One region of the Microbulbifer sp. JSM ZJ756 genome, then DNA from elsewhere that is predicted to be linked to it. Evidence: predicted binding sites of a transcription regulator. Region 1 holds the regulator's gene; each other region holds the start of a gene.
The links. Region 1 encodes LexA, which represses DNA repair genes until DNA is damaged. Its sites were predicted from a motif close to ACTGTNTNTANANACAGT; they were not measured.
Positions count from the first base shown of each region.

Region 2: ACH6CX_RS06440 (VRR-NUC domain-containing protein) is a predicted target of LexA. The motif match lies at 2,303-2,320, and genes of this name have one in related genera.
Region 3: ruvC (crossover junction endodeoxyribonuclease RuvC) is a predicted target of LexA. The motif match lies at 2,464-2,481, and genes of this name have one in related genera.

Region 1 covers NZ_JBISER010000001.1:497,468-501,676, reverse strand. Annotated here, with positions in the region: gene topA (type I DNA topoisomerase) at 1-1, shown strand, start outside; gene ACH6CX_RS02200 (DUF6586 family protein) at 7-504, shown strand; gene ACH6CX_RS02195 (hypothetical protein) at 667-921, shown strand; gene lexA (transcriptional repressor LexA) at 1,263-1,868, opposite strand; gene ACH6CX_RS02185 (TIGR00730 family Rossman fold protein) at 2,044-2,685, shown strand; gene ACH6CX_RS02180 (DUF6763 family protein) at 2,695-3,015, opposite strand; gene ACH6CX_RS02175 (TetR/AcrR family transcriptional regulator) at 3,150-3,788, shown strand; gene nagZ (beta-N-acetylhexosaminidase) at 3,851-4,209, shown strand, end outside.
Region 2 covers NZ_JBISER010000003.1:49,911-54,119, reverse strand. Annotated here, with positions in the region: gene ACH6CX_RS06445 (ATP-dependent DNA helicase) at 1-550, opposite strand, end outside; gene ACH6CX_RS06440 (VRR-NUC domain-containing protein) at 538-2,208, opposite strand; gene ACH6CX_RS06435 (hypothetical protein) at 2,586-3,371, shown strand; gene ACH6CX_RS06430 (zinc-binding dehydrogenase) at 3,569-4,209, shown strand, end outside.
Region 3 covers NZ_JBISER010000008.1:154,865-159,073, reverse strand. Annotated here, with positions in the region: gene aspS (aspartate--tRNA ligase) at 1-1,523, shown strand, start outside; gene ACH6CX_RS13850 (YebC/PmpR family DNA-binding transcriptional regulator) at 1,637-2,380, shown strand; gene ruvC (crossover junction endodeoxyribonuclease RuvC) at 2,492-3,022, shown strand; gene ruvA (Holliday junction branch migration protein RuvA) at 3,097-3,708, shown strand; gene ruvB (Holliday junction branch migration DNA helicase RuvB) at 3,823-4,209, shown strand, end outside.

The DNA of each region.
Region 1 (4,209 bases):
GGGTCTATGGCCAACCCCTACACCGGCAGCGTGGCCGCGGCATTGCGCAAAAGCCAGCTACTGCTTGAGTCCGCTCCCGCAGGGGGGCTGCACCAGGCTGCCGTGCAGGATGCCGTGGTGTTGCAACTGTGGCTGGCATACCGGGCGTTCCTGTGTGAGCTGGCGCACCAGCTGCAACTGGGCAGCCAGCCGGAGTCGCCGGGGCAGCTCGCCCGTGATGCTGCCTCCCGCGGTATGTCGTCTTCCGAGGCGGCCGAACTGGAGGCCCTGGCAGGGGACCCGGAGAGCTGGCTGGCGGGTATAGAAGCGGCCTGGCTGGGGTTATGGCAATTCTCCGGTAGCCGCGCCTCGCAAGGCAATGGAGCGGGCTCCCCGGCGCAGGTAATTCCCCTTCGCGACCTTTCACGGCAATCTGCCGCCCCTGACCTGGATGCCCTGCGGAACTGGCGGGAGTCGATGGTGGAGCTAATCCGGCGCCAGCGAGCGCATATGGAAGAGTATTAGCGGCCAACCCGGGGGCCGCGATCCAGCAACTGCCTGCTGCGCTCCGGCTGCAGCAGCCCTGGCCGCCCCAGGCCCGCGGGGCAGTCCGGAGCCTCCCGTACACTGATTCTACCTCCTTCCCTGTGTTACACTGCGCAAAACTTGATGTTGCAGGAGAAGCGAATGTCCTCCGAAACTTTTGAAATTATCGAACTCGCCAACGGCGATGTCGCCCTGCGCCGTGCCGGGGAGAAGGAGGATCCGCTGGTGCGTATTCATTTTTCGGACGCCAGCTCTGAATTCTTGCGCGAGCACAAGATTGCAGTGGCCCGTGCCATGTTGGAAGCCGGCATCGACGCCGTGCAGAATATTGATGAGATTGCGGCCGAATACCTCGAGGAAGAGGAATTGGAGCCTGTTAACCACACAATCCACTGATCCCCTCGCCGGGGCCGGCCAGCGGTGCGGCAACACAGCCGATGCTGCTGCTGGTCGCCCATCCAATACCCTCCAGCCCCTCACTGGGCCCACCTGATACCCATCTCGAACCGGCTGTTGAACTGTGCCAGGCCGCCGCGCCGTCCTGCCCGGGCGCACGCCAGGGGCGCAGACGCGTGTGCGTGGCTGATGCTGGTGACAGTTACGGACGGCGGCAGGTACCCGCGGGACTATACGAAACCCGCGGAATAGTGCGAAGGCGTGGGTTGCTGAGAAGATAGGGGGTTAGGCCCTGCCCAACTGGGAGGGCAGGGGGTTCGTCGTTACAGAGTGTGCCCGGGTCAGGGACTCTGCCGGATCACGCCCACGGCCAGGCCCTCAATGACAAAGTGCTTGTCGCGCATATCTACCTGAATTACATCGAATTCCTCGTTCTCCGGCAGCAGTTGCACGGTTGCCTGGTTGCCCTTGCGGCGGAAGCGCTTGACGGTTACCTCGTCCTCAATCCGGGCGACAACGATCTGCCCATTGCGTACCTGGTCAGTGCGCTGCACGGCCAGCAGGTCGCCGTCGAGAATTCCCGCATCCCGCATACTCATTCCGTGGACGCGCAGCAGGTAATCTGCCGGCGGGTGGAAGAAGTCTGTGGGCAGGTCACAGTAATCCTCGATATTTTCCTCGGCGAGTATCGGGTTACCCGCTGCTACACGACCGACGATCGGCAACCCCGGGTGATAATCGGGTATACGGATTCCGCGGGAGGCTCCCGCCACCATTTCGATGGCACCCTTGCGGGCCAGCGCCTTGAGGTGTTCTTCGGCGGCATTGGGGGATCGGAACCCCAGCTGCCGGGCAATTTCCGCGCGGGTAGGGGGATAGCCGGTTTCATCGAGGTAGGTCTTGATCAGCTCGAGTACCTGGGATTGGCGGGCCGTGAGATTGGTCATAGATTCACCTGGTCGTGTGTCTGTATTTTTATACAGTTGCTGTGATTATATACAGATTTACCCCCGGCGCAAATTCACAGCGCTGTCGTCACATACTGCTACATTGGAGGGAGAGACAGGGAAGAACCGACAAAATAACAAGCGTTGAGAAACGCGACAGAACAGGGAAAGTGGAATGTTAGATGCCAAGATGCCCGAGGCCTGGCGCGTCCTGCGTATCCAGTCCGAGCTGGTGGATGGAATAGAGCGCCTGATTGCGCTGACTGGTGCGGTGACCGTATTTGGCAGCGCGCGGTTTACCGAAGAAAGCCCGGAATATAAACAGGGAGTACGGCTCGGGGAGCTGTTGGCTGCGGAGGGAATCTCGGTAATCACCGGCGGCGGGCCGGGATTGATGGAAGCCTGCAATCGCGGGGCACACCCGCAGCCGGGGGCATCCATCGGCCTCAATATTGAATTGCCGTTCGAGCAGACGGCCAACCCATACCAGGATATCAGCCTCCACTTTCGCTACTTTTTTGTGCGCAAGTTCATGTTCGTAAAGCACGCCGTGGGGTTTGTCGGCTTGCCAGGCGGATACGGCACGCTGGACGAGCTCTTCGAGGCCCTGACCCTGGTGCAGACGCAGAAAGTCCTTCATTTCCCGATTGTTCTGGTAGGGCGCCGCTACTGGGCGGGCCTGCGCGACTGGCTGGTGGATACGGTACTGCAGAGCAAATGTATCGACGCATCCGACCTGGACCTCTTCCATGTTGTCGATACCGTCGATGAGGCGGCAGAAATTATTATCGACTACATCCGCGAGCGCGAGCAGTAGTCATTCGCTTCAGAGGGATTCATCGGTACCGCTGAAGCTCTCTCCCTCCAGGTAATCCAGCGGGTTTTGCTCTTCGGGTATGCCGGGATCGCTGGAGCTGGGGCTGTGCTCCCGTGCGGTCATGCCATAGGCGATATTGGCGTCTTCGGGTGGAGGAGCCGGAGCCAGCGGCAATACCTGCCATTGCTCCATGTCCAGCTCATCGAGGGTGCCGTCGAGGTACTGGATTTCGATTGTCCTGTGCAGGTCGTCGAGGGCGACCACCTCGAACAGTTGTCCGCTCTCCAGCATCTCGAACCAGTTGCCTATGTCAGGGTGGCTATGTGCCATGATCCTTGTCCCCTTGCGTTTGACTTCCAATCTAATGTCTGCCTGCCGCCTTCAGTACCCGCGATTTTTCGGATACAAGTGTGCTAATCTCAGCCAGATCAAAACAAGTGTTTAAATTGTTGGTTTGAATTTGTATGACCCAGACAGATACGGTCAGTCGGATTCTGGATGCCGCAGAGGTACTGTTTGCCGAACGTGGCTTCACGGAGACCTCACTGCGCACCATTACCAGTACCGCCGGGGTCAATCTCGCAGCGGTAAATTATCATTTCGGGTCAAAAAAAGAACTGATCCAGGCGGTGTTTGAGCGTTTTTTGACGCCCTTTACAGAGACCCTGGCCGCAGACCTGGACCGGCGGGTGGCTGCAGGCGAAAAGCTGGAAGTGGAGGAGCTGTTGGGTAGCCTCTTCCGCGGCGGTGTGGCGAGCCTGGCGGCGGAGGGGCGTGATCCCCAGCGGTTCATGCGCCTGCTGGGCATGGCCTATACCCAACACCAGGGCCACCTGCGTCGCTATATCGTGTCCCGCTATGGCGAGAGCTATCGTCGTTTCGCCGGCCTGCTGAGCCAGGCATTGCCGGGAATCGACCCGGTCACTTTCTACTGGCGGCTCTATTTTATGCTGGGGGCGACGATCTTTACCCTTTCGAGCTTTGATGCCATCGACGCTATCCTCAGGGAGGATTTCGACGCGCAAAGCAGCCTGCCGGAAACACTCGACCGCCTCGTGCCCGCAGCTGCGGCCATGTTGCGGGCGGATACGGAGAAGTCATAAGCGAGACTTTAGCGCCGGCGGATGCAGGCTGTACCGCCAGTGTTAAGCAATGAGGGAATAAGATGGGTGAATTGATTGGTCCGGTAATGGTTGATGTCGAGGGCACCGAGCTCACGGCAGAGGACCGGGAAGTGCTTCGCCATCCGCTGGTGGGTGGGCTGATTTTCTTTGCCCGCAACTACAGCAGTCGCGCACAGTTGCGGGCGCTTGTCACCGAGATCCGTGACCTGCGCCCGGAGATCCTGCTGGCAGTTGACCAGGAGGGCGGGCGCGTGCAGCGTTTCCGTGACGACTTTACCCGCATCCCCTCCATGCAGTTGTTGGCCGCCAATGCGGATGCGGACCAGTTGCGTGATGCGGGCTGGTTGCTGGCGGCGGAATTGCGTGCCGAGGATGTGGATTTCAGCTTTGCCCCGGTGCT
Region 2 (4,209 bases), on a different contig from region 1:
GCCAGCTGAATTCCTGCCGTTCCGGGTAGGTTTTGCGGTCCTTGAGGTTGTGCCACAGCATCTGCAGGGCCACACGTTCGCCATCGCCGGTTCCCGGGCCGGTCTCTTTCACTGTGGCGGCCTGTTGCTGCAGCAGGTAGCAGTAGCCGTAGATTTTCAGTTGCGCCCAGTGCAGTGCCCGGGCGGAGTCCGGCAGTTGTTCCGGTGTTACGTAGGTGGTCTTGATCTCATCCAGCTGCACAGGCGTGTGCAGGTCTGCCGGTGGGTGCAGGATATCCACGCGCCCGCCCAGTACCACAGCCTGGCCGTCGATCTGCAGTGCAACCTGTAACCGGTATTCGGCCTCGCTGCCTTGCGGGCGTTTCTTCTGCAGTCTCTGGTGGGCGCGGATGCCCTCCTCGGCGGTGGGGCCGCCGGGCCCGTCGCTGGCCAGGTCGCCGCTGCGGCAGGCGAACGCCACCAGTTCCTTGACCGACAGTTGTAGTGTGTTGTCGCTCTCCGAGGTTGGTGACTCCTCGCTCACGGCTGTTGATTCGCTCAAGGCTGCCACTCCACATGCAGTACCCGGTGCGGGATCCGGTGGCGGGCGAAGAAGGCCAGCCAGCGCTGCTGGTTCTGCTGCAGGCGGTCGCCGGGGCCCTTTACTTCCACCAGCTCGTAACCGCCCCCGGCCGGGAACAGCACCAGGTCCGGCAGGCCGTTGCGGTGGTGGGCGATATCCCCCAGCAGCCGGCGGAACAGCACTCGCCAGTGGTCGGCGGGGATACGTTCCAGCGCCAGTGCCAGCAGCTCTTCCGGCAGGCCCTCCCAGGCCACCAGGGGGTTGGCGATACCCTGTTTCTGCCGGTAGTGGAGCCATACCCGCTCCGCCAGGGTGCCAGCGTCCAGCTCCGCCAGGCGCTGCTCGAACGCCGCGCGGCGTTGTGGATAAAAGTCGGGGGTGCGGAAGTCGCTGGGCGCTACCTGGAATGGGTTGAAAAAGGCCCCGGGCACCGGGCTGAAGAGGATGTCCCACACGTACAGCCCCAGCACGCCCTTGAACAGGGTGTTCTCCACCCAGTAACACTGGTTCTCCTCGTGGCCCTGTTCCAGGTGCGCCGCCGCCAGCAATTCCACCCGTTCGGCTAGCCGGGGCAGGGCGACGGTCTCCGTGGGCGGCTGGTGCCGGGCCGGTGCTTCCCAGCCATCCAGGCGCCCGGCCTTCTTTGCGGTGCGGTAGCCGAAGCTCTCGGCAAATACCTGTTCGGCCTCGTTGTGGGGCGCGTCGAGGATTTCCCGGCACAGCGCCAGGCCGGTGTCGACAGCGTCGCGCTTGACCGCGATGCGTGCGCGCCGCTCCCGCGCCGGTGGCCGGGTGCAGCGTTGGTAGAGCTGGTCGGCGGCCTCCAGGGCGTCGATGCGCTCCAGCTGCCGGGCCAGTGTCAGGCGCAGGCGGTCGAGCCGCCGGTGCAGGGTGGCATCGCCATCGATGCCGTCGGGCAGCTGCTCCGCCAGTGCGAGGATGTCTTCGGCTTCGCCCTCCAGGGCCTCCTCCAGCTGGGCCAGGCAATCGTAATAGCGCAGGTGCCGGTCGATCTGCTTCCGGTCCCGGAACGGCAGGTGTTCCCGGTCCAGCGGGTAGGCCTCGTAGCGGAACAACCCCAGGTCGCGCAGCACATAGTCGGTCAGGTCCTGGTTCAGGTTGCCGAAGAAGCACAGCTTGAAGGTCTCGAAGTGCTCCGCCGCCTGCACCGCCAGCAGGGTTTCCCCTTCCAGCAGTGCCTTCATTAAGGCAGGCGTTGCGGCCTCCTGCTCGAGCAGGGCCTGTTCCAGCTCCGGGCGCTTCAGCGCTTTTGGCAGGGGAACGGGGCTGTTGCCCAGCAGCTCTGCCTTGGTGAACAGGGGCAGAATTTCTTCCAGCGGTAGTGCCGGGTCGCGCAATAACAGGCCGGCTTCCACCAGCTGGTCGGCGGCGCGGGGCAGGTCGGTGATCTCGGCATAGGCCAGTTTTTCCAGCCGGAACAGCGCGCCACAGGAGGACGGCACACCCTTGCGCGACAGCAGCCGCACATAAAGCCGCTGGCTGTCCGGCTGCAGCGCGCAGAAGTCCCGGTAAAAGCGCTGCTCCCCCGCCGACAGCAGGCCCTCATACCGCGCCATCACAAAATCCACCAGGGCGCGGAAGTTGCTCAGGTAATAGTCCGGTGCCAGTTCGACGGGTTCGCTCATGGGCCTGCAGGTTGTTCCGGGATGGTTGCCAGCGGTGGTGTTGCGGAAGCGGGTGAGGGCCGGCTGGGGACAGCGGGCCGGTTGCCGCACGGGAGCTGTATGGTTATACAGCATGGGGCCTGCGACGACAAACCCTGCAGCCGACCCGCTGGACAGGGGCGCCGGCCCGGCTGGATGGAATACCACTGTGACCGTGATCCCAACCCGGGTCTGTAGTTTGCGGTTAGTATGGATGCGCGCGAAGCCGGTATGATGCAATGACCGGACAGCAGGATGGAGACCCTTCTTGCTGGCCGTGCCTTTTCTGGCTGCCGTCGCCGGTATGCGGTCGCGCGTGAAAAGATCAATAATAAACCGCAATCCTGGAGAACCCTGTGATGCTCAGGAAATCCCTCCTCCTGTTCTGCACTGCGGCCATTGCCGCCTGTGCCTCCGTCGACTCGCACCAGCCTGCCAGGCCCGCGGATGCCACCGATTACACGGCCATAGAGGTCGCACCGGCCGAGACCGAGCATTTTGTCCAGACCGACAGCAAAATTTTTGATGAGCCCATGCTCGGCGTGCTCTACGACTACGCCAACAAGCAGTATCCATCTGACAACCTGGACCTGTTTGTATACCCGATCAATCACTTCGACTGGGGCGACACTGAGTCCCTGCTGCAGCAGGAGATGCAGAGGGTACTTGCCGAGATTGATCGGGCGACGGAACTTGGCTACTACCGCTCGCGGGGAGCCGAACAGGTGGATCCGCATACGGTAGCTTCCGCCGACGGACAGCTGGAGGGACTCAAGGCCTCATTTGAGTTTGAGACCAATAATGGTGGCCGGTATTTTTCCAATGTGTACCTGTTTGTCGAGGGTGACAAATTTATCAAGGTCAGGAGCAGCTTTGACAGCGAGGCGACGGTGCCCTGGGATGGCGATGAGTTTGTCCGCGAAGTCCTGCCGAAGCTACAGGTTCCCGGTGAATCCGCACACCTGAAAAAACTCCGTGCCGCCCATCGACAGCAACTCAAGGACAACCTGATGCGGGTGTTCCTGCAGGCGGCCATGGAACAACAGGGAAGCACGGACGGAATCGAAGCGGCGGATGAGGCTGGCGAAGCTGCGCAAGCCCCGGAATCCGCAACTGGTGCAGGGATGGAAAGCACTGAAGAATAGCTGCCTCGCTTAATAGTCCTCCTGTTATTCCCTTCGCCCTGCAGCTGGCTCGCCTAACGGTCACGACCGGGAAGCGGCCGGCTGCTGCAGCGGCCGTCCATTGATGGCCTCACTCCCGCCGGCCGTCCAGGCTGGCCGCACGATCTCCATACCGTTACCCTGACTTCTTTCACCGCGTAAATGAAAGGTTGTTATTCATGAGCCAGTCCCGGCGTGCCTGGCGCACGCGCAAGGCCGGAGCCATCAGTAACCTGCAGCTGGTGGAGGAACCACTGCAGCCACTGGCCGCCGATAAAATCCGGGTGGAGGTGAAGGCCGTGGGCCTGAACTTCGCCGATATCTTCGCGCTTACCGGCCTCTACTCGGCCACACCAGAGGGGAGTTTTGTCCCCGGGCTGGAATTCAGTGGGATAGTGAGCGAGTTGGGTGCCGCGGCTGAGACCGACCTTGCCGTGGGAGACCGTGTCTACGGCTGCATCCGCTTCGGCGGCTACGCCACCAGTGTGGATGTACCGCCGCAGCACTGCCGCCGGATGCCCGAGGGCTGGTCATTCGCCGAGGGGGCGGCCTTCCCGGTGCAGAGCCTTACTGCCTACTACGCGCTGACTGACCTGGGTGCGGTGCGGCCGGGCCAGCTGGTGCTGGTGCAGAGCGCCGCCGGCGGCGTGGGGCTGCAGGCCATGCGCATGCTGCAGCAAATGGGTGCAGTGCCCATCGGTACGGTTAGCTCGGACAGCAAGCGCACATTCCTGGCGGGGCTGGGTTTCGATGAGGTGATCGTGCGCGGTAACGACTTCGGGGCACAGCTGCGGGAACAGCTGGCCGGCCGACCGTTGCA
Region 3 (4,209 bases), on a different contig from region 1:
TGGCCACCGGCGAGATCGAGGTCTACGGCACTGCCCTGGAGATCCTCAATACGGCGGAAACTGTCCCGTTCCAGCTCGACGAGCACACCGATGTCGGTGAAGACGTGCGTCTCAAGTACCGCTACCTGGACCTGCGTCGCCGCGAGATGCAGCACAACCTGCGCTTCCGCTCCAGGCTGACCACGGCCATCCGCAATTACCTCGATGGCGAGGGCTTCCTGGATATCGAGACCCCGATCCTGACCCGCGCGACGCCGGAGGGGGCTCGTGACTACCTGGTGCCGAGCCGCACCCACGACGGCAAGTTCTTCGCCCTGCCGCAGTCGCCGCAGCTGTTCAAGCAGCTGCTGATGGTGTCCGGCTTCGATCGCTATTACCAGATTGCGAAGTGTTTCCGCGATGAAGACCTGCGGGCGGATCGCCAGCCGGAATTTACCCAGATCGATATCGAGACCGCCTTCCTCGACGAAGACGCCATCATGGCGATTACCGAGGCCATGGTGCGCAGCCTGTTCAGCGAACTGAAAGGTGTCGAGCTGGGTGACTTCCCGCGCATGAGCTATTACGAGGCCATGCTGCGCTTCGGTTCCGACAAGCCGGACCTGCGTATCCCGCTGGAGATGGTGGAGATCAAGGACCTGATGACCGAGGTGGAGTTCAAGGTCTTCTCCGGCCCGGCCAATGACCCCAAGGGTCGCGTGGCGGCGCTGAAGGTTCCGGGCGGCAACGACAAGCTGACCCGTAAGCAGATCGATGATTACGGCAAGTTTGTGGGTATTTACGGGGCCAAGGGCCTGGCCTACATCAAGGTCAACGACAAGGATGACCTCGAGGGCGGCCTCCAGTCACCGATTACCAAGTTCCTGCCCATCGAGACCCGCGCGGCGATCCTGGAGCGCATGCAGGCCGAAAACGGCGACCTGATTTTCTTTGGTGCCGACAAGGCCAAGATCGTCTCCGAGGCACTGGGCGCCCTGCGCTGCAAGCTGGGCGAGGACCTGGACCTGTACACCGCCGAGTGGGCACCGCTCTGGGTAGTGGACTTCCCCATGTTCGAGGAGGAGGACGACGGCAGCCTGACCTCGCTGCACCACCCGTTTACCGCTCCCTCCTGTTCACCGGAAGAGCTGGAAAAGAACCCGCTGGAAGCGCTGTCGCGGGCCTACGACATGGTCCTGAACGGCACCGAGCTGGGTGGTGGCTCGATCCGCATCCACAACCAGGACATGCAGCAGGCGGTGTTCCGTACGCTGGGGATCGACGAGCGCGAGCAGCGCGAGAAGTTCGGCTTCCTGCTCGACGCGCTCAAGTACGGCGCGCCGCCCCACGGTGGCCTGGCCTTCGGCCTCGATCGCCTGGTGATGCTGATGACCGACAGCGACTCAATCCGCGATGTGATCGCCTTCCCGAAAACCCAGAGCGCGGCCTGTGTCATGACCGATGCCCCGGGCACCGTGGATTCGCGGCAGCTGCGCGAGCTGAATATCCGCCTGCGCCAGAAGAAGGAAGAGCAGGTCAGTTAACAGTTGCGTCCCCTGCCGGCGCTGGCCGGCAACCAGTGCCATCCGGGTCCCGGCTGGCACCGGGGTGACGACAGGTTTGCAAAAGCCACGACGGAGAATTACCGGAGAGAGTAATGGCTGGACACAGTAAATGGGCCAATATCAAGCACCGCAAGGCGGCCCAGGATGCCAAGCGCGGCAAAGTTTTCACCAAGATCATTCGCGAGCTGACCGTCGCTGCGAAGAGCGGTCCCAACCCGGATGACAACCCGGCCCTGCGCGCTGCTGTCGACAAGGCGCTGGGTGCCAACATGAAAAAGGACACCATCGACAAGGCGATTGCGCGCGGCGCGGGCAATGCCGAGGGTGATAACTACGAGGCGGTGACCTACGAGGGCTACGGTGTCGGCGGTGTTGCGGTCCTGGTGGAGTGCCTGACCGATAACCGCAACCGCACCGTTGCCGAAGTTCGCCATGCCTTTACCAAGCGCGGCGGTAACCTGGGAACCGATGGTTCGGTAGCCTATCTCTTCACCCGCAAGGGCCAGATGTATTACGAGCCCGGCACCGATGAGGATGCCCTGATGGAGGCGGCCCTGGAGGCCGGGGCCGAGGACATCGAGACCAACGATGACGGCAGTATCGAACTCACCACCGAGTTCCAGGACTACATGCCGGTAAAAGACGCACTGACTGAGGCGGGCTTCAAGCCGGACGGTGCCGAAATAGCCATGATCCCGTCCACCACCATCCCGCTGGAAAAGGATGGTGCGGAAAAGGTGCTGGCACTGGTGGATATGCTGGAAGACCTGGATGACGTGCAGAACGTCTATACCAATGCCGATATCCCCGAAGAGGTCATGGCCGAGCTCGGCTGACCCGGGAGGGTGGGCCGCCCGGCCCGCCCTGCCTCCCTTGACGCCTCCCGCCCGCCTTGGGACACTTCTTACCTTTCGCCATTACTATATAAACATACAGGAAGGCGCCCTTTGACCCGAATCCTGGGGATCGATCCCGGCTCGCGCAAGACCGGATACGGCCTGATCGACGTGGAGCGCGGCAAGGCCCGCTATGTGGCCAGTGGTGTGATCCGCCTGCCCGACGCGGAGCTGCCCGAGCGCCTCAAGCTGATCTTCGATGCCGTGAGTCAGATCGCCGGCCAATACCAGCCGGCGCAGATGGCGATCGAGAACGTATTCATGTCCAAGAGCGCAGGCTCCGCGCTGAAGCTGGGCCAGGCCCGCGGCGCCGCCATCGTGGCGGCCACCCACGCCGACCTGCCGGTGGCGGAATACGAGGCGCGCAAGGTCAAGCAGGCCATCGTCGGCAGTGGCGCGGCGGACAAGCTGCAGGTGCAGCATATGGTGAAGACCCTGTTATCCCTGCCGGCCGCGCCGCAGGAGGACGCCGCCGATGCCCTGGCCGTGGCGCTGTGCCATATGCACACCATGCAGACCCTGGTGCATACCGCGGGCAGTGGCCGGGGCCGCTTCCGACGCGGTCGTCTCACGGTTTCCTAGCGGGCGGTGGCAGCCGGGAAGGTTGCACGGGAACATATATAAAGAAGTAAAACCACACAGAGAACCGGATAACGATGATCGGAAGACTGAGCGGCAGCCTCGCCGCAGTACAGCCGCCGCACCTGCTGGTGGATGTGCAGGGGGTGGGCTATGAAGTGCTGGCCCCGATGACCACCATTTTTGAACTGCCGCCGGCAGGGCAGCCGGTGGTGCTGCATACCCACCTGGCCGTGTCCGAGACTGCGCAGCAGCTGTACGGCTTTATCCGTGAGGCGGACCGCGCACTGTTCCGTACCCTGATCAAGGTCAATGGCGTCGGCCCCAAGATGGCGCTGGCGATCCTGTCCGGCCTCGACGGCGCTGCGCTGTCGCGCTGCGTGTCGGAGGATAACGTGGCGGCGCTGGTGAAGGTGCCCGGGGTGGGCAAGAAAACCGCCGAGCGCCTGATCATCGAGCTGCGCGACAAACTCGCGCCGCAGTTCGGTGACAGCAACGATATCCCGCTGATGGCCACTGCGGCGGAGCCGAAAGTCGACCATGCCGGGGAGGCGGAAAGCGCCCTGGCGGCACTGGGTTACAAGCCCACCGAGGCCACGAAGATGGTGGCGCGGGCGACGAAGGAGCAGCCCGATGCAGACAGTGCCACCCTGATTCGTCTGGCCCTCAAGAGCATGGTGCCGGCATGAACGGTGTCTGGCCAGCTAATGGTGTCGTAGGGGCGGGCATCGTGGCCGCCCGTCCGGAATTGGGCGAGCACGAGGTTCGCCCTTGCGGTTGTGATTATGCTGGCGGAGGAAGCCATGATCGAAGCTGACCGACTGATTGCGCCCGAGCCCATTGGCCCCTCCGGCCAGGAAGATCAGCACGATCGCGCCGTGCGGCCCAAGAGTCTCGCCGATTATGTGGGCCAGCCGGTGGTGCGCGAGCAGATGGAGATCTTTATCCAGGCTGCCCGCCTGCGCGGCGATGCCCTGGACCACACGCTGGTGTTCGGCCCGCCGGGGCTGGGCAAGACCACGCTGGCCAATATCATCGCCACGGAAATGGGTGTCGCCATCAAGACCACCTCGGGACCGGTGCTGGAGAAGGCCGGCGACCTGGCAGCACTAATGACCAATCTGGAGCCGGGTGACGTCCTCTTTATCGATGAAATCCACCGCCTCAGCCCGCACGTGGAGGAGGTGCTA